4 regions of the Streptomyces sp. NPDC052299 genome follow, and region 4 is predicted to be linked to each of the others. Evidence: riboswitches for the same ligand, from Rfam matches in the RefSeq annotation. Region 4 holds a riboswitch; each other region holds the start of a gene.
What was found. Region 4 has a riboswitch for thiamine pyrophosphate ahead of thiC (phosphomethylpyrimidine synthase ThiC). Riboswitches for the same ligand answer to the same signal wherever they lie in the genome.
Positions count from the first base shown of each region.

Region 1: another riboswitch for thiamine pyrophosphate. It lies ahead of AB0L33_RS19270 (cytosine permease); the one in region 4 lies ahead of thiC (phosphomethylpyrimidine synthase ThiC).
Region 2: another riboswitch for thiamine pyrophosphate. It lies ahead of AB0L33_RS27260 (thiamine ABC transporter substrate-binding protein); the one in region 4 lies ahead of thiC (phosphomethylpyrimidine synthase ThiC).
Region 3: another riboswitch for thiamine pyrophosphate. It lies ahead of thiO (glycine oxidase ThiO); the one in region 4 lies ahead of thiC (phosphomethylpyrimidine synthase ThiC).

Region 1 covers NZ_JBFAUP010000010.1:194,913-199,414, reverse strand. The annotation lists gene AB0L33_RS19275 (TROVE domain-containing protein) at 1-1,448, shown strand, start outside; gene AB0L33_RS19270 (cytosine permease) at 1,450-2,826, opposite strand; TPP riboswitch at 2,817-2,910, opposite strand; gene AB0L33_RS19265 (ROK family transcriptional regulator) at 2,954-4,150, opposite strand; gene AB0L33_RS19260 (sulfatase-like hydrolase/transferase) at 4,355-4,502, shown strand, end outside.
Region 2 covers NZ_JBFAUP010000018.1:76,862-81,363, forward strand. The annotation lists gene AB0L33_RS27250 (phosphatidate cytidylyltransferase) at 1-62, shown strand, start outside; gene rlmN (23S rRNA (adenine(2503)-C(2))-methyltransferase RlmN) at 152-1,258, shown strand; TPP riboswitch at 1,330-1,446, shown strand; gene AB0L33_RS27260 (thiamine ABC transporter substrate-binding protein) at 1,531-2,634, shown strand; gene AB0L33_RS27265 (iron ABC transporter permease) at 2,721-4,325, shown strand; gene AB0L33_RS27270 (ABC transporter ATP-binding protein) at 4,329-4,502, shown strand, end outside.
Region 3 covers NZ_JBFAUP010000016.1:103,806-108,307, reverse strand. The annotation lists gene AB0L33_RS25740 (thiazole synthase) at 1-519, opposite strand, end outside; gene thiS (sulfur carrier protein ThiS) at 522-740, opposite strand; gene thiO (glycine oxidase ThiO) at 737-1,912, opposite strand; TPP riboswitch at 1,910-2,021, opposite strand; gene AB0L33_RS25725 (FAD-dependent oxidoreductase) at 2,104-3,336, shown strand; gene AB0L33_RS25720 (Rv2175c family DNA-binding protein) at 3,402-3,767, shown strand; gene thiE (thiamine phosphate synthase) at 3,869-4,502, shown strand, end outside.
Region 4 covers NZ_JBFAUP010000001.1:160,472-164,973, reverse strand. The annotation lists gene AB0L33_RS00725 (helix-turn-helix domain-containing protein) at 1-484, shown strand, start outside; gene AB0L33_RS00720 (SsgA family sporulation/cell division regulator) at 586-1,023, shown strand; gene AB0L33_RS00715 (YibE/F family protein) at 1,103-2,425, opposite strand; TPP riboswitch at 2,496-2,629, shown strand; gene thiC (phosphomethylpyrimidine synthase ThiC) at 2,622-4,415, shown strand; gene AB0L33_RS00705 (hypothetical protein) at 4,473-4,502, opposite strand, start outside.

The DNA of each region.
Region 1 (4,502 bases), on a different contig from region 4:
TCGCCGTCGGCAACTTCGTCTCCCAGGAGACCTTCTACGAGAGCGGCGCGGACCGCGACGACCGGTACACCGCCCTCGTCGCCCGCCTCGCCGTCGAGCACCCCGCGTGGACGGCGGGCCTGCTCCGCTGGCTGCGCGACGAGGGCAACATGCGCACCGCGTCCCTGGTCGGCGCCGCCGCGTACGTCCACGCACGGCTCGCCGCGCGGACCGGCGAAGGGCCCTCCAACCGGTCCGTGGTCGACGCGGTGCTCCAACGGGCCGACGAGCCCGGCGAACTGCTCGCGCACTGGATCGCGACGTACGGGCGCCAGGTGCCGCAGCCCGTGAAGCGCGGCGTCGCCGACGCCGTACGCAGGCTCTACACCTCCCGCGCCCTGCTGAAGTACGACACCGCGTCCCGGGGCTTCCGCTTCGGTGACGTGCTCAATCTGGTGCACGCGGCCCCCGATCCGGCCAAGCCCTGGCAGGGCGCGCTCTTCCGCCACGCCCTGGACCGCCGCCACCACCCCGACCGGGCCACCGCCCCGGCCGACGACCCGCTGCTCACCGCGCACCGGGCGCTCCTGGACACCCCGGTGGACGAGCGGCGCGCCCTGGTCACCGGCCCCGGCGGCGCGGAACGCCTCGCCGTGGCGGGCATGACCTGGGAGTCCGTGGCCGGCTGGCTGCAGGGGTCGCTGGACGCCGCCGTCTGGGAGGCGCTGATCCCCGTCATGGGCCCGATGGCCCTCCTGCGCAACCTCCGCAACTTCGACCGGGCCGGCCTCCCGGACCAGGCCGTCGAACGCGTCGCCTCCCGCATCGCGGACCCCGAAGAGGTCGCCCGCGCCCGGCAGTTCCCCTTCCGCTACCTCGCCGCCCACCAGCACGCCGCACCGCGCTGGGCCGCCGCGCTCGAAGCGGCTCTCGACCACTGCCTGGCCAACGTGCCCGCCATGCCCGGCCGCACGCTGGTTCTGGTCGACCGGTCCGACTCGATGTTCTTCGACACCTTCTCCCAGCGGTCCACGCTCAGCCGGGCCGACGCGGCCGCCGTGTTCGGCACCGCGTTCGCCCTGCGTGCCGAGCACGCGGACCTGGTGGAATTCGGCTGGCGCAGCGCGCCGGTCCCGTACGCGCCCGGCGAACCCGTCCTCGACGTGCTCGAGCGGTTCCACCGGCTCGGCGGCACCGACACCACGAAGGCGCTGCGCACCCACTACCGGGACCACGACCGGGTGCTCCTCGTCACCGACGAACAGGCCCTGCCCTACACCAGCGCCCCGGACCCGATCCCGCGCGAGGTCCCCCTCTACACCTGGAACCTCGCCGGATACCGGCCCGCCCACGGCCCCGCCGGACCGAACCGGCACACGTTCGGCGGCCTCACCGACGCGGCGTTCCGGATGGCCGGACTCATCGAGAGCGGCCGCAGCGGGGCCTGGCCGTGGTCCGGGGAGAGGTGAGTCAACGGCGCGTCCGCAGCGGGGCGTACACCCCGAGCGCCACGAGGAACGCCACCCCGTACGCGAGGTCGGCCCCGTGCAGCGCCTCGGCCACCGGGCCCACGTACAGGCTGGTGCTCATGAACGGCACCGCCGCCGCGAAGGCCGCGGCGAACGCGGCGAGCGCCGGCCACCACGGGCGCGGCCGGGCGTGCTCGGCCGCGAGGTCGACGGGGGCGCCGCGCCGGGCCCGGGCGCGGACCAGCCAGTCCACGGACACGATCGCCACGAAGCCGGGGATCCAGTAGCCGACGAGCAGCAGCACGTTCTGGAAGCGGGCGGTCGTGTCCGCCGCGTGCATCCACAGCACCAGCGGGAAGCCCAGGGCGGCGGCGAGCGCGGCGGCCACCGGACGCGGCAGACGTACCCCCATCGTCTGCAACGCCAGCGAGCCGCTGTAGTCGTTCATCGCGTTGCTGCACAGCGCGGCCAGGGCCACCGCGAGCAGCCCGAACGCCCCGAGCGCGCCCCCGCCGAGCAGCGCGTCGATGCCGCGCGCGGTCTGGTCCGTGAAGACCGAGGTCCCCCAGAGCCCGATCGTCTGGACGGCCACGAAGGAGGCGCTGATCCCGCCGAGCGTGCACCAGAACATCCGCGTCCGGGACGTCCCGCTCGGCAGGTAGCGGCTGAAGTCGCTCGCGTACGGCGCCCAGGACAGCGCCAGGCTCAGGGCGATCGTGCAGGTCAGGACGAAGGCGCCGGCCCGGTCCGCGCCGTGCACGGTCGAGGCGGTCACCGGGTCCACCCCCTTCAGGAGCTTCGCGGCGAGCACGGTGAAGGCGGCGGCCAGGGCGAACGTCATCACGGTCTGGAGCCGGTGGATCACCTCGTAACCCAGCACCCCGAGCGCCCCCTGCGCGGCCATCATGACCAGGACCCCCAGCCAGAACGGCCAGCCGCACAGTTGCGCGAGCGCGTCCCCGCCGAACAGCCCGATCAGGGCGTCCCAGGCGATGGACGACAGCCACTGGAGGGCGCCCGGCAGCACGACGCCCGGTCCGAACGCCAGCCGTGCGAGGGGGAGCTGACCGGACCCGGTGCGACTTCCCCAGGTGCCGAGATACGCGGTCGGCGCGGCGCCGACGAGGGTGCCCAGCACGACGGCGGCGAGCGCGGTCCCGAAGTCCAGGCCGAGCGCGATGCCGACGGTGCCGGTGAAGACGCCGGTCATGGTCAGGTTGGGCGCGAACCAGACGGTGAACAGCCGGCCCGCCCGGCCGTAGCGGTGCTCCTCGGGGACCGGTGCTATCCCGTGCGCCTCGATGCGCAGATCGCCGGGGGCGGAAGGCATGCGCCCGCCGAAGGCGGCGCGCTCGTCCTGGGCATGCGACAACGACATGGAGACATCCCTCCGCCAGTGCTAACTGGTTCAGGTTCGACGGGTGTGATCTCAGCCCCGTGCGGGGCACCCCGTGTCCGGTGTGGCGGCCAGAATAGCGCCGGTCCGCCCGCTGCCGTCGCGGGGGTCAGCCCGGCGGCCGGTCCAGCAGCTCCGCGAGGTCCTGACCCGTCGTGCGCAGCAGCAGCGCGACCCCGCCGAGCGCGGCCGCGTCGCCCCCGAGGGTGGAGCCGCGCACCTCGATGGAGCGCGGGGCGGACGGCAGCGAGAGCGCGGCGATCTGCTCCCGGATCGGGGCGAGGACGAGGTCGTCGAGCGCGGCCGGTTCGCCGTAGACCACGACGCACTCCGGGTCGACCTGGGCGGCGAGCGCGGCGAGCACCCGCCCGGCAGTGACGGCCGCGTCCCACAGGACGTCGGCCGCCTCCGGGCGGCCCTCGGCGGCGAGGGCGATCAGCTCCTCGGCGTCCCGGGCGCCCAGGCCGCGCTCGGCGCACGCGGCGAGCAGCGCCGGTACGGAGATCAGCCCCTCCAGGCAGCCCCGGCCGCCGCAGTGGCACGGCTTGCCCTCGGGGTCGCAGCTGGTGTGCCCGATCTCGCCGGCCGCTCCGTGCGCGCCGTGCACGAGGGAGCCGTTGACCACGAGTCCGCCGCCGACGCCCTGGGACCAGCGCAGGTAGACGGCGTTGTCGAAGCCCCGGGCCGCGCCCCAGGTGACCTCGGCGAGTGCGGCCAGCCGGGAGTTGTTGTCGGTGAGGACCGGGGCGCCGAAGTGCCGGCCGAGTTCGGCGGCGACGTGCCCGGCGAACGGGGTCATGGTGTGCGGGTCCGCCGATGCCGGGTTCTGCACGAAGCCGGGCAGGCCGAGGCCGATGCCCTGGACCGGGGCGAGGCTGATGGACTCGCGCCGCACCAGCTCCTCCACCGCGTGGATCGCCTGCGCGGCCCGTTCGGCGGCCTGGCTGTCGGCCGGGACGGGGGCGCTGTACCGGCCGACGATCTCGTGGGCGCAGTTGGCGACCACCACGTGCATGTGGTGGCGCTGGAGGTCGATGCCGATCAGTTCGGCGCCGCGCGAGTTCAGCGCGATCTCCAGCGCCGGGCGGCCGCGGCCCCTCGGCTGCCCGGGATCGGGGGCGGGCTGCTCCACCACGGCGTTTCGGTCCAGCAGGTCGGACACGATCGCGAACAGCGTCGTACGGGAGAGACCGACCCGCTCCTTGAGCTCGCCCCGGCTCAGCGCCCCCGACCTGCGCAACTCGCCGAGCACGGCGGCTTCATTGGCTCTGCGCAGGCGCTGGAGGGCATCGGTGCGTTCGGTCATGGACGCATGGTCGATCGGTCAAGGGGTTTCTGTCAACGCGGCGGACGAATTCACACGATGTTTATTCCCAAGGGTTGACCTAAAAAACCGGGCCTCCCTACAGTTCCCGTCAATCGCCGGCACCGGTGCGCGTCGAGCACCCCGGGGCCGCGTGCCGGCCGGCGACCGTCACCACCGTGAGCGACCACCGAAAGGGCGGCCCGAGTGGCTCCGCGCAACGTCCTGTTCCTGATGACCGACCAGCACCGGACCGACACCCTGGGCTGTTACGGCAACCCGCTCGTCCGGACCCCCGCACTGGACGCCCTCGCGGCCGAGGGCACCCGCTTCGACCGCTTCTACACCCCGACCG
Region 2 (4,502 bases), on a different contig from region 4:
CCCTGCTGCCGACCGCCCCGGTGGTCTGGCTGCTGCTCGTGCTGTTCGTCGGCTCCGGCTGACCGGCTCCGGCCTGCGGTTTTCCGTGCGAAGGCCCGTCGTCCACAGGGCGGCGGGCCTTCGCCGTTCCGTCTGCGACACTGGAAGAACCATGCCTAAGCCCGGAGAACTCACTTTCGTCGCGCCCCGCGGAGCCAAGAAGCCGCCGCGGCACCTCGCCGACCTCACGCCCGCCGAGCGCAGGGAGGCCGTCGCCGCGATCGGCGAGAAGCCGTTCCGCGCCCAGCAGCTCTCGCAGCACTACTTCGCGCGGTACGCGCACGACCCGGCCGAGTGGACGAACATCCCGGCCGGATCGCGGGACAAGCTCGCCGAGGCGATGTTCCCCGACCTGATGTCCGTCGTGCGGCACATCAGCTGCGACGACGACACCACCCGCAAGACCCTCTGGAAGCTGCACGACGGGACGCTCGTCGAGTCCGTCCTGATGCGCTACCCGGAGCGGGTCACGATGTGCATCTCCTCGCAGGCCGGCTGCGGGATGAACTGCCCGTTCTGCGCGACCGGACAGGCCGGTCTCGACCGCAACCTCTCCACCGCGGAGATCGTCCACCAGATCGTGGACGGCATGCGGGCCCTGCGCGACGGCGAGGTCCCCGGCGGCCCCGCCCGGCTCTCCAACATCGTGTTCATGGGCATGGGCGAGCCGCTGGCCAACTACAACCGCGTCGTCGGAGCGATCCGCCGGCTGACCGACCCGGAGCCGGACGGGCTCGGCCTCTCGCAGCGCGGGATCACCGTCTCCACCGTCGGCCTGGTGCCCGCGATGCTGCGGTTCGCCGACGAGGGGTTCAAGTGCCGCCTCGCCGTCTCGCTGCACGCCCCGGACGACGAGCTGCGCGACACCCTCGTGCCGGTGAACACCCGGTGGAAGGTGCGCGAGGTGCTGGACGCCGCGTGGGAGTACGCGGAGAAGTCGGGCCGCCGCGTCTCCATCGAGTACGCCCTGATCCGCGACATCAACGACCAGGCGTGGCGCGGCGACCTGCTGGGCCGTCTCCTCAAGGGCAAGCGGGTCCACGTCAACCTCATCCCGCTGAACCCGACGCCCGGCTCCAAGTGGACCGCCTCACGGCCCGAGGACGAGCGGGCGTTCGTGGAGGCCATCGCGAGCCACGGCGTGCCGGTCACCGTCCGCGACACCCGGGGCCAGGAGATCGACGGCGCCTGCGGGCAGCTGGCGGCCTCCGAGCGCTGAGGGGAAGGGGCCCCGGACGCCCGGGGCCCCGGCCGAAAACGGCCGTGTAGCCTGGGGCCGAAATCAACTGCATATTCCGACAGGGGAGCGCCACAGCGCTGAGAGTGCGGCACCAAGGACAGGTTGGCCGCAGACCCTCTGAACCTCGCCCGGGTCATTCCGGGTAGGAAGTTCGGACCATACTCAAGCTGTTGCGCCCTGCCCGCTTCCGGCTCCGGCCGGTGTGCGGGCGGGGCCGCGTCTCTTCCTGGTCACTCCAGGAGGAATCACACATGAGCACCACCAAGAAGGCCGCGGCGGCGGCCGTCGCCGCCGCGCTCGGCGTCACCGCGCTGGCCGGCTGCGGAAGTTCCGACGACCCGGCTTCCGGTTCCGGTTCCACCAAGGGCTCCGGTTCCAGGACCGTCACCCTCGTCAGCCACGACTCCTTCAACGCCTCCAAGGACGTGCTGAAGGAGTTCACCCGGGAGACCGGCTACACCGTCAAGGTCCTCAAGAGCGGCGACGCGGGCGCCGCCCTGAACCAGGAGATCCTGACCAAGGGCTCCCCGCGCGGCGACGTGTTCTTCGGCGTCGACAACACCCTGCTCTCGCGGGCCCTGGACAACGGCCTGTTCACCCCGTACGAGGCCAAGGGCCTGGACCGGGTCCCGGCCGACCTCCAGCTGGACGCGGACAAGCACCGGGTCACCCCGGTCGACACCGGCGACATCTGCGTCAACTACGACAAGAAGTACTTCGCCGACAAGAAGCTGGCGCCGCCGAAGACCTTCGCCGACCTGGCGAAGCCCGCGTACAAGGACCTGCTCGTCACCGAGAACGCCGCGACCTCCTCGCCCGGCCTCGGCTTCCTCCTCGGTACCGTCGCCACCTTCGGCGAGGACGGCTACCAGGACTACTGGAAGAAGCTGAAGGACAACGGCGTCAAGGTCGTGGACGGCTGGGAGCAGGCGTACAACGAGGAGTTCTCCGGCTCGGCCGGCGGCAAGAAGGCCAAGGCCGACCGCCCGCTCGTCGTCAGCTACGCCTCCAGCCCGCCCGTCGAGGTGCTGTACGCGGACCCGCGGCCGAAGACCGCGCCGACCGGGGTCGCCACCGGCACCTGCTTCCGCCAGATCGAGTTCGCCGGACTGCTGGACGGAGCGAAGAACGAGGCGGGCGGCAAGGCCCTGCTGGACTTCCTGATCGGGAAGAAGTTCCAGGAGGACATGCCGCTCACCATGTTCGTCAGCCCGGTCGCGAAGGACGCGAAGGTGCCCGAGCTCTTCACGGAGTTCGGTGCCACCGCCGAGAAGCCGGCGACCGTCGCCCCGGACGCCATCGCCAAGAACCGTGAGCAGTGGGTCCAGTCGTGGTCCTCGCTCGTAGTGAAGTAGCGAAGACTCCCGTACGCGGACCGGGCGCGCGCGGGAGATCCGCACGCGCCCGGGCCCGGCGCGGGGCCGCGGTGCGGCTCGGTCTGATGGCCGTGCCGGTCGCGTTCTTCGCCCTGTTCTTCGCCTATCCCGTCGCCGCGATCGTGGGCCGGGGGCTCAAGGCGGACGGCGTCTGGCAGTTCGGCCGGTTCGGCGAGGTGCTGGCCCGGCCGGAGATCCGCGACGTCCTGTGGTTCACGCTGTGGCAGGCTCTCGCCTCGACCGCGCTGACCCTGCTGATCGCGCTGCCGGGCGCTTATGTCTTCGCACGGTTCGACTTCCCCGGCAAGCAGGTCCTGCGGGCCGTCGTCACGGTGCCGTTCGTGCTGCCGACCGTGGTCGTGGGCACCGCCTTCCTCGCGCTGCTCGGACGCGGCGGGCTGCTGGACGAGTTGTGGGGCGTACGGCTCGACACCACGGTGTGGGCGATCCTGCTGGCGCACGTCTTCTTCAACTACGCGGTCGTCGTCCGCACCGTCGGAGGGCTCTGGGCGCAGCTCGACCCGCGCCAGGAGGAGGCCGCCCGGGTCCTTGGCGCGAGCCGGTTCACCGCGTGGCGGCGCGTCACGCTGCCCGCGCTCGCCCCGGCCGTGGCCGCCGCCGCCCTGATGGTCTTCCTCTTCACCTTCACCTCCTTCGGGGTCGTACAGATCCTCGGCGGGCCCGGCTTCTCCACGCTGGAGGTGGAGATCTACCGGCAGACCGCGCAGCTGCTCGCCCTGCCCACGGCCGCCGTGCTGACGCTCGTGCAGTTCGCCGCCGTCGGCGCGATCCTCGCCGTGCACGCCTGGACCGTACGCCGCAGGGAGCGCGCGCTGAAGCTGGTCGACCCGGCGATGACCGCGCGCAGGCCGCGGGGGGCCGGGCAGTGGACGCTGCTCGCCGGGGTCCTGCTGAGCGTGCTGCTGCTGGTCCTGCTGCCGCTCGCGGTGCTCGTGGAACGCTCGCTGGGCGGTTCCGGTTTCGCCTACTACCGCGCGTTGACCTCGGCGGACGCCAACAGCGGTACGTTCCTGGTCGCGCCGGTCGAGGCCATCGGGAACTCGCTGCGCTACGCCCTCGTCGCGACCGTGATCGCCCTGGTCGTCGGAGGGCTCGCCGCCGCCGCGCTCACCCGGCGGGCGGGCCGGCTCGTCCGGGGCTTCGACGCCCTGCTGATGCTGCCGCTCGGGGTCTCCGCCGTCACCGTGGGCTTCGGCTTCCTCATCACCCTGGACGAGCCGCCGCTGGACCTCCGTACGTCCTGGATCCTGGTGCCGCTCGCCCAGGCGCTGGTCGGCGTGCCCTTCGTCGTACGCACCATGCTGCCGGTGCTGCGAGCGGTGGACGCGCGGCTGCGCGAGGCGGCGGCGGTGCTCGGGGCCTCGCCGCTGCGGGCCTGGCGCGAGGTGGACTTCCCCCTCGTACGGCGGGCGCTGCTGGTCGCCGCCGGGTTCGCCTTCGCCGTGTCGCTGGGGGAGTTCGGCGCGACCGTGTTCATCGCGCGGCCCGACAACCCGACGCTGCCGGTGGCCGTGGCCCGGCTCCTCGGCCGGTCCGGGGACCTCAACTACGGGCAGGCCATGGCCCTCAGCACCGTACTGATGCTCGTGTGCGCGGTGTCGCTGCTGCTGCTCGAACGCATCCGCACCGACCGATCCGGGGAGTTCTGAAAGATGCTGACGCTCGAATCGGCCACCGTCCGCTTCGGTGACCGGGCCGCGCTCGACGGGGTCGACCTGGAGGTCGCCGACCACGAGACCGTCTGCGTCCTCGGGCCGAGCGGCAGCGGCAAGTCCACCCTGCTGCGCCTGGTCGCGGGCCTCCAGGAGCCGGACGGCGGCCGGGTC
Region 3 (4,502 bases), on a different contig from region 4:
GATCAGCTGGAAGTTGTGCGGGTTGCGGATGCCCAGACCCGAGCCGATGGGGGAGCCGAGCGGCATGACCGCCGCGCACCCCACGTCCTCCAGCTTCCGGGCCAGGACCGGGTCGTCGTTGGTGTACGGCAGCACCGTGAACCCGTCGTCCACCAGGGTCTCGGCGGCGTCCAGCAGCTCGACCGGATCGGGCAGCAGCGTCCGTTCGTCGGCCACCACCTCCAGCTTCACCCAGTCCGTGCCCAGCGCCTCCCGGGCCAGCCGGGCGGTGAGCACGGCCTCCCCGGCGGTGTAGCAGCCGGCGGTGTTCGGCAGCACCCGGATGGACAGCTTCCGCAGTACGGAGAGGACGGAGCCCTGCACGGTCGGGTCGAGGCGGCGCATCGCCACGGTGGTCAGCTCGGTGCCGGACGCGATCAGCGACCGCTCCAGCACGTCCAGGCTGGGCGCTCCGCCCGTGCCCATGATCAGCCGGGACGTGAAGTCGGTGCCGCCGAGGGTGAACAGGTCGTCGGACATCGTCAGCCTCCCTGGACCGCGGTCAGGACCTCGACCCTGTCGCCGTCGGCGAGCGCGGCGGCGGACCACCGGCCGCGCGGCACCACGGTCTCGTTGAGCGCGGCGGCGACCCCCGTCGGCGCGTCGGTCAGCGTCGCGACGAGGGCGTCCAGGGTGGTGCCCGGTGCGACGACGGCCGGAGTGCCGTTCACGGACACGGTGAGCGGGGTGGGCTCGGTCATGCGGGCTGCTCCTGGGGTGCGGCGGCCGGGGCGAACCGGCCGGGGGAGAAGGGGCGGACCGGCTCGGGCAGCTCGCCGTCGGCCAGCAGCGACGCCATCGCGTCCCCGGTGGCGGGGGTGAGCAGCACGCCGTTCCGGCCGTGGCCGGTGGCGAGGTGGAGGCCGGGCAGCGCGGTGCGGCCGAGCAGCGGGGCGTTGTCCGGGGACGCGGGGCGGAGACCGGCACGGGTCTCGGTGAGCGGCAGCTCGGTGATGCCGGGCACCAGCTCGTGGGCGTCGCGCAGCAGTTCGTAGACCCCGCCCGCCGTGACGGTGGTGTCCCAGCCCATCTCCTCGGTGGTGGCGCCGACGACCAGCTCGCCGTTCTCGCGCGGTACGAGATAGACGTGGCTGCCCCGGACCACCGCGCGCACGGTGCGCGAGAGGAAGGGCGCGTACGCCGGGGGCACGGTGAGGCGCAGCACCTGGCCCTTGACCGGCCGGACCGGCGGCAGGACGTGGGCCGGAACCCCGGCGAGCCGTCCGCTGAGGCTGCCCCCGGCGAGCACGACCTGGCCGGCGGCCAGCTCCGTACCGTCGTCGAGCACGGCGCCCACGGCCCGGTCCGCGACCACGCAGAGGCGGTCGGCGCGGTGGCGGTGGAAGACCACTCCCGCCCGTTCGCAGGCGGTGAGCAGCGCGGCGGCGAGGCGGCGCGGGTCGACCTGGTGGTCGCCGTCCACCCGGAGGCCGCCGCGCACGCCCGGGGCGAGCATCGGTTCCAGGCGGCGGCACTCGCGCCCGGTCAGCCACTCCGACTCCAGGCCCGAGCGGCGTTGCAGCTCGTGGAGTTCGCGCAGATGGGCACGGTCGTCGGCGTCCAGCGCGACGGCCAGGGTGCCGCAGGCGCGGAAGCCGATGTCCTGCCCGCTCGCCTCCTCCAGCTCCGCCGTGAAGGACGGATAGCGCCGGGCGGAGGCGAGGTTGAGCCCGAGCAGCATCTCCTCGCCGTAGTGCAGTTCGGTGACGGCGGCCAGCATTCCGGCCGCGACCCGAGCCGCTCCGCCACCCGGCCCGGGGTCGGCGAGCGCGACGGACAGGCCGCGCCGCGCGGCCCGCCAGGCGGTCACCAGACCGATGACGCCGCCCCCGATGACGAGGACGTCGGACCCTTCGGTGGGATGGGTGCGCATGGGCGTCCAGCCCCTCCCTTCGCCGGCATGACCCGGATCAGGTTCGTACGGTCGGAGGCCGCCAGCCTCCCTCTCAGCCCGGTACGCCCGGGCTCCCGCGTGTCTTACGGTGGCCACCCTAAACCCCGTCCCCCGGGGGCGGGGTGGGGCCGCCCTTTCCTGACGCCCGGTCAGCTACGTAAGGTGGGCGGGTGAGCGAGCAGCAGCGGGCAGAGCGGACGGAACGCCGGGTCGTCGTCGCGGGCGCGGGCATGGCGGGCGTGCAGACCGCCGTCGCCCTGCGGGAACAGGGCTTCACCGGCCCGGTCACGCTGATCGGCGCCGAACCCCACCAGCCCTACGACCGGCCCCCGCTGTCCAAGGCGGTGCTGCTCGGCAAGGCCGAGGAGTCCGCCTTCGACATCGACTTCGAGGGGCTGGACATCGCCCTGCGCCTGGGCTGCGAGGTCACCGGGGTCCGCGCCGGCGACCACGAACTGGACACCTCCGACGGCCCGGTCCCGTACGACGTCCTGGTCCTCGCCACCGGCGCCGAACCCATCGCCCTGCCCGGCTCCGCCGGGGTCCCCGGCGTCCATCTGCTGCGCACCCTCGACGACGCGGCCCGGCTGCGGCCCGTCCTGGAGGCCGGGCACCCCGTCGTGGTCGTCGGCGCGGGCTGGATCGGTGCCGAGTTCGCCACCGCGGCCCGCGCCGCCGGCTGCGAGGTCACCGTCGTGGAGGCCGCCGACCGCCCCCTGGCCGGTGCCCTGCCCGCCGAGGTCGCCGCCCCGATGGCCGCCTGGTACGAGGAGAGCGGCGCCCGGCTCCTCACCGGTGCCCGGGTCGCCCGCGTCGAGCCCGGCACCGTGGTCCTCACCGACGGGCGCACCCTCCCGGCAGGCGCGGTCGTCGTCGGCATCGGTGCCCGCCCCGCCACCGGCTGGCTCGCCGGCTCCGGCATCGCGCTCGGGCCCGAGGGCTCGGTGACCGCCGACGCAGCGCTGCGCACCTCGCTCCCCGATGTGTACGCGGTCGGCGACTGCGCCTCCTTCCCCTCGGCCCGCTACGGCACCCGCCTGGTCGTCCACCACTGGGACAACGCCCTCCAGGGGCCGAGGACCGCGGCCGCCCACATCGCGGCGGAGGGCGCGGGCATCCCGCCGTACGACCCCGTGCCCTACTTCTGGTCCGAGCAGTTCGGCCGGTTCGTGCAGTACGCCGGGCACCACGCGGAGGCGGACACCCTGCTGTGGCGCGGCGACCCGGCCGAGCCCGCCTGGTCGGTGTGCTGGCTGCGCGACGGCGTCCTGGTCGCGGTCCTCGCGGTGGGCCGCCCGCGCGACCTGGCCCAGGGGCGCCGGCTCATCGAGGCGGGGACCCGGCTCGACGCGCGGCGGGCCGGGGAGCCCTCCGTACCGCTGAAGTCGGCGGTTCTGCCGTAGAGGCCCGGGACCTGAAGGGCCGAGTCCGGGTTTCGGCTGTCAGTCCGGGATGGCAGGCTTGTCCCGTGACCGAGATTGACGCAAAGATCGATGCTCTCGTCCCTGCCTGGCTCCACCTGCCCGACATCGCGGAAATGCTCGATGTCGAGGTGACGCGTGTGCGGCAGCTGGTCAAGGAGGGCCAGCTCATCGCCGTACGCCGTGGGGAGAACCGGGCGCTTCAGGTGCCCGCCGCCTTCATCGACGGCACGAAGGTGGTCAAGGGCCTCTCCGGGACCCTGACGCTCCTGAAGGACGACGGCTTCTCCGACGAGGAGATGCTCGAATGGCTCTTCACCCCCGACCCGACCCTGCCGGGCACGCCCGCGCAGGCACTGAGTGAGAATCGCGGCACGGAGGTGAAGCGCCGCGCCCAGGCGCTCGCCGTCTGACCGACCGGGAAGCGGGCCGCACCGCGCGAGCGGGCGGCCCGCTTCCCCGCGCCCGCACCACCGATCCGCCGTCACCGTCTTCCCCGGGGGGAAACCGCACCATGTCCAGACCTCGCGCGCAGCTGTCCGACGCCCGGCTCTACCTGTGCACGGACGCGCGCAGGCGCCAGGGCGACCTGCCCGACTTCCTCGACGCGGTCCTCGCCGGCGGCGTGGACATCGTCCAGCTCCGCGACAAGGGCATGGAGGCCGGCGAGGAGCTGGACCACCTCGCGGTCTTCGCCGACGCCTGCGAGCGGCACGGCAAGCTCCTCGCCGTCAACGACCGGGCCGACGTGGCCCACGCCATCGGCTCGGACGTGCTGCACCTGGGCCAGGGCGACCTGCCGGTGCCGGCGGCCCGCGCGATCATCGGCGCCGAGCCGGTCATCGGCCGCTCCACGCACGCCGAGGCCGAGGTCGACGCGGCCGCGGCCGAGCCCGGCGTGGACTACTTCTGCACCGGCCCCTGCTGGCCCACCCCCACCAAGCCCGGCCGCCACGCCCCCGGCCTGGACCTCGTCCGCTACGCCGCCTCGCTCGCCCCCGCCCGCCCCTGGTTCGCCATCGGGGGCATCGACGCGGACAACCTCGACCAGGTGCTGGACGCCGGGGCCCGCCGGATCGTCGTCGTGCGGGCCCTGACCGAGGCGTCCGACCCGGGTGCCGCCGCCGCTGAGCTGGCGCGACGGGTCC
Region 4 (4,502 bases):
CCGCTGGCGGGACATCGTCGGAGCACCGGTGTACTGCGCCATCTACCGCGAGGGCGAGATCGAGCTCCTGGCCGTGGCGGACACCCCCGAGCGTCCCGCGGTTGACGAGTGGGCGGCGTTCCGCGAGACCGGGCACGCGCACGCGATCGGTCAGTGCCTGCTGAGCCGGCTGGACGAGAAGGCCCGCGAGGACCACCTGGACCGACACCCGGTGCGCCCGCTGACTCGGTACTCGGTGCGCGACCGCGCGGCCTTCCTCACCCGGCTGAGGTCGCTGGAGCGCACGGAACCGGTCATCGAGCGCCAGGAGTACGCGCTCGGGACCGTCTGCGCGGCCATCCCGATCACGGCCGGATTCACCGCCGCCGCGATGGCTATTTCGGTACCCCTCCATGAGGAAGATCGGTTGCTGCCCGCAGTCGAACGGCTACGCGGTGAAGTGTCGAGCCTCTTGCGTTCGTTCGTGTTCTCTATCAGTATCTGAAAAATCACTCCTTGTGATCTGCTATCGCGTGCACCACGATGGCGTCAATAGGGCCATGGGGGATCATTCCTGGCCAGATTCATCTACTGCGGGGTTGAACGATGCGCGAGTCGGTTCAAGCTGAGGTCATGATGAGCTTCCTCGTCTCCGAGGAGCTCTCATTCCGTATCCCGGTGGAGCTCCGGTACGAAGTGTGCGATCCGTACGCGATCCGGATGACCTTCCATCTGCCCGGCGACGCCCCCGTCACCTGGGCCTTCGGCCGTGAGCTGCTGCTCGACGGCCTCAACAGCCCCAGTGGTGACGGCGATGTGCACATCGCGCCGACCGAGCCGGAGGGGCTGTGCGATGTCCACATCCGGCTGCAGGTGGGCGCCGACCGTGCGCTCTTCCGGGCAGGCACGGCACCTCTTGTTGCTTTCCTCGACCGTACGGACAAGCTGGTGCCCCTCGGGCAGGAGTGCACTCTGGGTGACTTCGACGGCAACTTGGAGGAGGCGCTGGGTCGGATTCTGGCCGAAGAGCAGAACGCGGGCTGAAGCGGCCCACGGCCCGGGAGCCGTCTTGGCGCTCGAACACGACACCTGCCGATCGGGTGAATCACGCTGTGTGTTCCGGTCACGACCTCGCCCGTCGTCGCCGGCCCCTGCCGCTCCGCACGGGTGCCGAAGCCCCGGCTTCCGCGCCGACCCCCGTGCGGTCCGCGGAGACGACCAGCGCCGCCAGCGCTGTCGTCACCGGCACGGAGGCGACCAGTCCGATCGAGCCGACGAGGGTGCGCACGATCTCCTCCGCCACCAGCTCGCTGTTGGCGACCGTTCCCACACTGCTCTGCGCGACCGTGAACAGCAGGAGGAGGGGCAGTGCGGCGCCCGCATAGGCGAGCACCAGGGTGTTGACGACGGAGGCGATGTGATCGCGGCCGATTCTGATCCCTGCGCGGTAGAGCTGCTTCGCACTCATGGTGGGGTTCGCCCGGCGCAGCTCCCAGACGGCCGAGGTCTGGGTGACCGTGACGTCGTCAAGCACTCCCAGGGAGCCGATGATGACGCCTGCCAGCAGCAGTCCGCTCATGTCGATGTGCGGATACAGGCCGTGGATGAGGCCGGTGCTGTCGTCGGTGTTCCCGCTCAGGCTCGCCCAGCCGATGAAGAGCGAGCCGAGCAGCCCGATCAGGAGCAGTGAGATCAGGGTGCCGATGACGGCGACGGAGGTGCGGGCGGTCGGTCCGTGGCAGATGTAGAGCGCGATCAGCATGATCGCTCCGGCCCCGACGACCGCCACCAGCAGCGGATTGGAGCCCTGAAGTATGGCCGGAAGGATGAACAGGGTCAGTACGGCGAACGACAGGGCGAGCGCCACCAGGGCCATGACCCCGCGCATCCTGCCCACGAGCACCACCGCGAGGGCGAAGATCCCGGCCAGCAGCATGAGGGGGAACTTCCGGTTCACGTCTGTCACGGAGTACTGGAGGTCGTGGGGCGCGTCGGGGGCGTACGCCACCACCACCCCTTGGCCCTCCCGCAGTTGCCTCGGTGCGTCCGGCTGGACGACCTCCACGAACCGGCGTCCCGCGTCGGGGCCGGTGGTGACCTCGACGGTGGCCTTCTCGCAGAGACCGCCGGAAACCGGGCGGCCCTCGGAGGGCTCGGTCTCGCCGCTGACGGGAAGCTGGGCTGCGTTCACGTCCTTGCAGTCGACCTTGACGACGCTCACCACCTTTCCCTGCTGGGTCTGCCGGTCGAAACCGACACCTGTCCGTTCGTGCGCCGGCGCTCCGTTCGGCCAGAGCGCCACGAGACCGATGAGTACGGCGGTCGCGAAGGGGATCAGCACGGCGGCGATCACCTTGCGCAGATGGGCGGAGACGGGTGCGGCCGGGCCATGGCTGTGCGTGTGCTGATGGCCCTGCGGTTCGGGATCGCGATGAGGGGGCGTCACCGGCCGATCATCGCAAGAAGGAAGGGGCCCTCTGTTCAGCCCGCCCGTCGGGGGGCTAGCGTGGTGGCACCTTTGCACACGCGGGAGCTCGGAGCACCGGGCTGAGAGGGCGCTGACCGCCGTACGACCGTACGGGAGACGCTGCGCCGACCGCCGAACCTGTTACCGGGTAATGCCGGCGTAGGGAGTAGGTCTCATGACCACATCGGACACACGCACGCCTGCCTCCAATCAGGGCGACGAGGCCGGGAAGTCCATCGGCTGGCACAAGGGATACGTCCAGGGGCCGCGCCCCGACATCCGGGTGCCGGTCCGGCAGGTGCACCTGACCAACGGCAAGAACGTGACGCTGTACGACACGTCCGGGCCGTACACCGACCCCGCGGCCCGGACCGACGTGCGGCGCGGCCTCGCGCCGCTCCGGGAGAACTGGATCATCGCCCGCAGCGACACCGAGGAGTACGCGGGGCGCCCCGCCCGCCCCGAGGACGACGGGCTCAAGCACACCTCTCCGCGGGGTGGGCTGCGCAATCTGGACGCGGTGTTCCCCGGCAGGCCGCGCCGGCCGCGGCGGAGTCGGGACGGCCGGCCCGTCACCCAGCTCGCGTACGCCCGGAGGGGCGAGATCACCCCGGAGATGGAGTACGTCGCGGTCCGCGAGAACGTGCCGGCCGAGGTGGTGCGCGAGGAGATCGCGGCCGGCCGGGCGGTGCTGCCCGCGAACGTCAACCACCCGGAGGCCGAGCCGATGATCATCGGAAAGCGGTTCCTGGTGAAGGTCAATGCCAACATCGGCAACTCCGCGGTGACGTCCTCCATCGAGGAGGAGGTGGACAAGATGACGTGGGCGACCCGGTGGGGTGCGGACACGGTCATGGACCTTTCCACCGGCCGCAACATCCACACCACCCGTGAGTGGGTTCTTCGCAATTCACCCGTACCGATCGGAACCGTCCCCCTCTACCAGGCCCTTGAGAAGGTCGACGGACGGGCGGAGGAACTGACCTGGGAGATCTACAAGGACACCGTCATCGAGCAGGCCGAGCAGGGCGTGGACTACATGACGGTGCACGCCGGGGTGCGCCTGCCGTACGTGCCGCTGACCGCCCGGCGCAAGACCGGCATCGTCTCCCGGGGCGGCTCGATCATGGCGGCGTGGTGCCTGGCGCACCACAAGGAGTCCTTCCTGTACGAGCACTTCGAGGAGCTCTGCGAGATCCTCGGCGCGTACGACGTGACGTACTCGCTGGGTGACGGGCTGCGTCCCGGGTCGATCGCGGACGCCAACGACGAGGCGCAGTTCGCCGAGTTGCGCACGCTCGGCGAACTGAACGCGGTCGCCAAGCGGTTCGGCGTGCAGACCATGATCGAGGGCCCGGGGCACGTCCCGATGCACAAGATCAAGGAGAACATCGACCTTCAGCAGGAGATCTGTGAAGAGGCGCCGTTCTACACGCTCGGCCCGCTGACCACCGACATCGCGCCGGCGTACGACCACATCACCTCGGGCATCGGCGCCGCGATGATCGCCTGGTGGGGGACGGCGATGCTCTGCTACGTGACGCCCAAGGAGCACCTGGGGCTGCCGAACCGGGACGATGTGAAGACCGGGGTCATCACGTACAAGATCGCGGCCCACGCCGCCGACCTGGCCAAGGGCCACCCGGGGGCACAGGAGTGGGACGACGCGCTGTCGGACGCCCGGTTCGAATTCCGCTGGGAGGACCAGTTCAACCTGGCGCTCGACCCGGAAACGGCGCGGGAGTTCCACGACGAGACCCTGCCGGCCGAGCCCGCGAAGACGGCGCACTTCTGCTCGATGTGCGGTCCGAAGTTCTGCTCGATGAAGATCAGCCACAGCATCACCGAGCAGTTCGGCGGCGCGGACGGCGCGGAGGCGACGGCCGAGGACATCGCCGCGGGGATGCTCGCCAAGTCGCGTGAATTCGCGGCGGGCGGGAACCGGGTCTATCTGCCGCTGGCCGACTGACCGGCACCGGACACCGGTCGCCCACGGCTCCGGCGCCTTCGCCGGGGCCGTGGGCGGTCAGTCCAGTTCGTGCTCGGGCCCGCCGAA